Regions from separate parts of the Zoogloea sp. GDB6 genome, predicted to be linked through region 1. Evidence: predicted binding sites of a transcription regulator. Region 1 holds the regulator's gene; the other holds the start of a gene.

Region 1 (3,206 bases):
GATTGCCCGTTCCTGCCGCGGCTGGCCGGCGGCGTGCCGATTGTGGTCATGATGCTGCGCCCATGGCACGGGCACGCTCCGTCTGGCGGGCCAGTTGGTCCCGGTCCGGGCTTGCTTCGTCGAGCCAGTGGCCCAACTGGCGGAGGCTCAGCTTCATCAAGGCTTCGATCCAGTCCTCTCGCTCGTTCAGGCAGGGAATGTAGCTGAAGCGCTGGCCGCCGGCGTGGAGGAAGGCCTCCCGGCATTCCATGTTGATCTCTTCGAGTGTCTCGAGGCAGTCGGATACGAAACCGGGGCACATGACATCCACCGATGCGGCGGCCTTGCTGCGTGCCAGCTGCTCCAGCGTCGGCTGTGTGTAGGGTGTGAGCCACTCGGCTTTGCCGAAGCGCGACTGGAAACTGACGATGACGCGCTCCTCGGGCAACTGCAGGGCCTCGCGCAGCAGGCGGGCGGTTTTGTGGCATTCGCAGTGGTACGGATCGCCCAGATCCAGGCTGCGGCGCGGAATGCCGTGGAAGCTGAGCACGAGCTTGTCGGCCTGCCCCTCTTTTTTCCAGTGGTCGCGCACCGACTGGGCCAGGGCGGCGATGTAGCCCGGATCGTCGCCGAAGCTGCGTACGTAGCGGATTTCGGGAAGGTTGCGCCAATGGCGCAGGCAGTCGGCCACGTCGTCGATGACCGTTGCGGTCGTGCTGGCGGCGAACTGGGGGTAGAGCGGGACCACGAGGATGCGGTTGCAGCCGGCGCTGCGCAGTGCATCGAGCTGCTTGCGGATGGACGGCTGGCCGTAACGCATGGCCCAGCTCACCTGCAGGTTCGGCTGACCCGCGTGGGTCAGGAAGCCGGCCAGCAGCTTTGCCTGTTTTTCGGTATGGACCTTGAGCGGCGAGCCTTCATCGGTCCACACGCTGGCGTACTTGGCGGCGGACTTGGCGGGCCGGGTGCGTAGGATGATGCCGTTGAGGATCGGCCACCAGATGAGGCGCGGAATCTCGACGACCCGTGGGTCGGACAGGAACTGCTTCAGATAGGGGCGAAGCGCATCGGCGCTTGCCGCGGCCGGTGTGCCAAGATTGACCAGCAGGATGCCGATGCGGGGTGTCTGGCCATGGGTATGGGCTGGCTCCTGCCAGTAGCGGGACATGGCGGCTTTCGTCAGTTGTGGCCCGAAAGGGCACTGGTTAGGAGGCGGGCGGTGACGTTGACGATCGGGATCACCCTCTCGTAAGCCATGCGGGTCGGGCCGATGACGCCTACGGAGCCGACCAGTTGGCCGTTTACTTCGTAAGGTGCGGTGATGACACTGCAGTCGTCGAGGGGGCTCAGCCCGCTCTCGCCGCCGATGAAGATCTGCACGCCCTGAGCGCGATTGGAGATGTCGAGGAGCTGCATGAGGCCGGTCTTCTGTTCGAACAGTTTGAAGAGCTCGCGCAGGCGGGCCATGTTGGAGGACAGGTCTTCCGCATCGAGCAGGTTGGTTTCGCCGGAGATCACGTAGGTGCTCTGGGTTTCTTCGAGGGCCTCGCTGCCGGCCTCGACGGCCGCGCTCATGAGGTCGGTCATGTCGGAGCGGAGTTGCTTGAGCTCGTCCTGGATGCGTGTGCGGATCTCGGGGAATGCCAGGCCGGCAAAGTGCTGGTTGAGGTAGTTGGCGGCGGTGACCAGTTCGGCCGGGCTGTATTGGCGCTTGGTAAACAGGATGCGGTTCTGCACGTCGCCGCCGGTGGTGACGAGGATCAGTAGGACGCGGGTTTCCGACAGGCTGACGAATTCGATCTGGCGGATCTTGATGGCGTCCTGTTTCGGAGAAATCACGACGCCAGCAAAGTGGGTGAGGCCGGACAGTAGCTGGGAGGCGGCGTTGATGACCCGCTGCGGCTCGCCGGGCTGGATCTGCCCCTTGATCTCCCGCATCTGGCCCAAGTCGATAGGCTGCACCGTGAGCAGGCTGTCGACGAAGAAACGATAGCCGCGCGCGGTGGGTACGCGGCCGGCCGAAGTGTGCGGGCTGGTGATGAAGCCGAGCTCTTCCAAGTCCGACATGACGTTACGCACCGTCGCGGGGGACAGCTTGAGGCCAGAATGGCGCGACAGGGCACGCGAGCCAACCGGTTGGCCTTCGGCGATGTAGTGCTCCACAAGGGTCTTGAGGAGGATTTGCGAACGTTGATCGAGGCTGGTCATGGCGGAAGACTCGGAGAGACGCTGGGATTCTAAGGAAGGGACGCGCTCATGAGAAGCATGAATGGTGCCGGTTGGCTCTGTTTTGTCTTGGTCGCCTGCGACGTCCATGAATAATGTGGTTTAATCGGCGCATGACCTGTGAGTTCAAGACGATTGCGCTGATCGGCAAGTATCAGAGCCCCGAAGTGGCTGAAGCGGTGCTTCGGCTGGCCAATCATTTGCGCGGCCTGGGGCTCCAGGTGCTGATCGAGCAGGGGACTGCCAGTTCCACCGGGCTGACGGCGGGTTTCTCCGTCGCCAGCTACGAGGAGATCGGTGTCCAGGCGGATCTCGCAGTCGTACTTGGGGGCGATGGCACGCTTCTCAATAGTGCATGCCGGCTGGCCGAGTATGAGGTGCCGCTGGTTGGCGTCAATCAAGGGCGGCTCGGCTTCCTGACCGACATATCCCGGGAGGTCGCGCTGGAAAAGATCAGCGAGGTGCTCGAGGGGCGGTATTCGGAAGAAAGCCGCGTGCTGCTCGACGCCGAAGTGCTCCGCAATGGAAAGCGCGTGTTTCATACGGTGGCGCTCAATGATGTGGTGGTCAACAAGGGCGATCTCGGGCGCATGATCGAGTTCGATCTGCGTATCGACGGAGAGTTCGTTTATACCCAGCGTTCGGACGGCATGATCATTTCGACGCCGACCGGCTCGACGGCTTACGCCCTGTCGGCCAATGGCCCGATCCTGCATCCGAGCGTAGACGGCATAGCACTGGTGCCGATGTGCCCCCATACGCTGACCGCGCGTCCCATCACGCTGCCGGATCGCTGCCGCATCGAGATCGTGCTGCTGCCACCACACGACTCCCGCGTGCATTTCGACGGGCAGACGCGGTACGACACGCGGGCGGGCGACACCCTGCAGATCACCCGTTCGCCCCACCGGGTTCGCCTGCTGCATCCGGTGGGCTACAGTTATTTCGCCATGCTGCGTGAAAAGCTGCACTGGAGCTCCGCACCCCGCCACGGCTGATCT
Region 2 (3,206 bases), 1.2 Mb from region 1:
GGCGTTCTCGTCGTAGGCAACACGGGCGGCCAGCGGTTCGTCCAGCGGCACCGGCGCCACTTCGGCCCGTTCCACCTTGATTTGGGTGAGTTGCGGCGCAGCGGTTGGGAAGCGCAGCACGCCGGGCTCTGCCGACGGCTTCATGACCACCGGTTCGGAGGTGGCTTCGTCCGTACCGTTGTGAATATATACGTAGGCGCCGCCGGCAGCGGCGGCCACGGCCGCGGCGATGACGATCAGTCGGGTTTTCATTGCTGGGTGTCTCCGGCCAGGCGCAGCAGCATGGCGGCGCGGGCGAGGTCGGCGCGGGCCTGGATGGCCTCGATGCGGGTGGCGCGCAGGGTGCGCTGGGTGTCGAGATAGTCGGTGAGACTCATGCCGCCTTTCTGGATGGCGATGTCGGCTCCGCGCGCGGCCCGTTCGGCGGCCGGCAGCACGACGTCGCGAATGCGGGTGAAGCGCGCTGCGCTGGCTGCCTGCTCGGCGCGCAGGCGAGTCCGCTCGCTGCTGACGCCGGCCTGGGTGGCGACGAGCTGCTGTTCGGCGGCAATGTAATCGGCTTCGCTCTTGGCGATATCGCCACGGTAGTCGTAGCCGAGGAACAGCGGGATGGAGACGCTGAGACCGTAGGCGTTTTCGGGAACGGTGCTGTTCGGATTGACCGGCGTGTGTTCGTACTGCACGCCGATCGACACGTCGCGGGTGCGCTGGGCGCGGGCCACGTCACGCAAGGCATTGGCCTGTTCGACACGCTGGCGGGCGGCCACGATGTCGTAGCGCTCGCCTGCACTTGATGCGCCTGGTGCCGGCAGGGCGTCGGCCCCAGGCCATTCGTCGGTGGTATCGACGCGATCGGCGGGGACACGGTTGCCGAGCAGCAGCGCCAGCGCGACACGGGCGCGGGACAGGTCCAGCTCGGCCTGCACGGCGTCGTTGGCGACACGGGCGGCATCGGCGGCGAAGCGGGCCACGTCCACTCCAGCCAGGTCACCGGCCTTGCCGCGCAGCTCGGCGGCGTCGGCGGCGCGGCGGGCGAGGGCGGCGTTCTCGTCGGCGATGCGGCGGATCTCGCGGGCCGCGCGCAGGTCGAGCCAGGCGTTGGCCAGGTCGATGCGGGCCAGGCGGATGGTGTTGTCCAGGTCGGCCTGGGTAGCGGTCAGGTTGCTTTCCGCGGCGCGCAGGCGCAGCGCGCGCTTGTCGCCGCGCTCGAACACCTGGTCGATGCGTACGACGTTGTCAGTGGGGCGTTTCCAGTAGCCGCCGCTGCCCTTCGCGCCGGGATCGACAGAGGTGGCCCCGACGGTCAGCTGCGGGTTCGGTCGGGCCGCTGCGATGTCGATGCCGGCGCGTGCGCCGGCCAGGGCTGTGCGAGATTGGACGATGGCCGGGTTGGCTTCGAGCAGCAGGCGATCGGCGTCAGCAAGACCCAGGGGCTGGACGTCGGCGGCCTGCACTAGGCAGGGGAGGGGCAGCGCAAGGGCGGCCAGGATGAAGAAGGGACAGGGACGCATGCCGGGATCTGGGATGGGGCAGTTAGCTAAGTCTAGAAAGACTTTCTGTCGGTGAGCTTACTTTTTTCTTGCGCAAAGCTTGCGTTGTGTTTCCTGGCAGGAGAGGTGCCGCGCATATGAAGGAAGTGAAAAAGCTGTGCAAGCGGACTTGAAAAGCGTTCTGGGCGACCCTATTATTAGCACTCGTTGGGGGTGAGTGCTAATAGGCGTCGTCCCCGGTTCTCGCCAAGACCTGAATTGGCCAACGCATTTTTCCGTCGGGCAGCCTTGCCCGGTTTGAAACGAGTAGGAGATCTATAGATGAATATCCGTCCCTTGCATGATCGCGTGATCGTCAAGCGCGTTGAAGCCGAGCGCACCACTTCCAGCGGCATCGTGATCCCCGATTCCGCCGGTGAGAAGCCCGATCAGGGCGAGATCCTGGCTGTCGGCAACGGCAAGATCCTCGAGAGCGGCGAAGTGCGCAAGATGGATGTCAAGGTTGGTGACCGCGTCCTGTTCGGCAAGTATGCCGGCCAGACCGTCAAGGTCGATGGCCAGGAACTGCTGGTCATGCGCGAAGAAGACATCATGGGCGTGCTCGAGGCCTGAGCCTCGCCACCCGCGTCTTCCCCAGTCCCTAGATAAAGAATTCCGGAGAAATACTAAATGGCAGCTAAAGAAGTCAAGTTTGGCGATTCCGCTCGCGCCCGCATGGTTGAAGGCATCAACGTCCTGGCCGACGCGGTCAAGGTGACCCTGGGCCCCAAGGGCCGCAACGTGGTGCTCGAGCGCTCCTTCGGCGCCCCGACCGTGACCAAGGACGGTGTGTCCGTGGCCAAGGAAATCGAGCTGAAGGACAAGTTTGCCAACATGGGCGCCCAGATGGTCAAGGAAGTCGCTTCCAAGACCTCCGACATCGCTGGTGACGGCACCACCACCGCCACCGTGCTGGCCCAGTCCATCGTCCGCGAAGGCATGAAGTTCGTTGCCGCCGGCATGAACCCGATGGACCTGAAGCGCGGCATCGACAAGGCTGTCGTCGCTACCCTGGAAGAGCTGAAGAAGCTGTCCAAGCCCTGCTCGACCAACAAGGAAATCGCCCAGGTCGGTTCCATCTCCGCCAACTCCGATTCCTCCATCGGCGACATCATCGCCAACGCGATGGAAAAGGTCGGCAAGGAAGGCGTCATCACCGTTGAAGACGGCAAGAGCCTGAACAACGAACTCGACGTCGTCGAAGGTATGCAGTTCGACCGCGGCTACCTGTCCCCCTACTTCATCAACAACCCGGACAAGCAGGTTGCCATCCTGGACAACCCCTTCGTCCTGCTGTTCGACAAGAAGATCTCCAACATCCGCGACCTGCTGCCGGTTCTCGAGCAAGTCGCCAAGGCTGGCCGTCCGCTGCTGATCATCGCTGAAGACGTCGATGGCGAAGCCCTGGCCACCCTGGTGGTGAACAACATCCGCGGCATCCTGAAGACCTGTGCCGTCAAGGCTCCGGGCTTCGGCGACCGTCGCAAGGCCATGCTGGAAGACATCGCCGTGCTGACCGGCGGCCAGGTGATCGCCGAAGAAGTCGGCCTGACCCTTGAAAAGGCCACGCTGGACGACCTCGGCCAGGCCAAGCGTATCGAAGTGGGCAAGGAAAACACCACCCTCATCGACGGCGCCGGCGTTGCCGAGCGCATCGAAGCCCGCGTCAAGCAGATC

Evidence for each region. Region 1 encodes HrcA, which represses chaperone genes, less so after heat shock. Its sites were predicted from a motif close to TNTTAGCACTCNNNGNCNNNGAGTGCTAANA; they were not measured.
Region 2: AC1PQG_RS02225 (co-chaperone GroES) is a predicted target of HrcA. The motif match lies at 1,686-1,716, and genes of this name have one in related genera.

The regions. Positions count from the first base shown of each region.
Region 1 is NZ_CM161497.1:1,703,136-1,706,341, forward strand. Features, by position in the region: gene hemH (ferrochelatase) at 47-1,147, opposite strand; gene hrcA (heat-inducible transcriptional repressor HrcA) at 1,159-2,187, opposite strand; gene AC1PQG_RS07745 (NAD kinase) at 2,319-3,203, shown strand.
Region 2 is NZ_CM161497.1:486,568-489,773, forward strand. Features, by position in the region: gene AC1PQG_RS02215 (efflux RND transporter periplasmic adaptor subunit) at 1-252, opposite strand, end outside; gene AC1PQG_RS02220 (TolC family protein) at 249-1,511, opposite strand; gene AC1PQG_RS02225 (co-chaperone GroES) at 1,812-2,102, shown strand; gene groL (chaperonin GroEL) at 2,160-3,206, shown strand, end outside.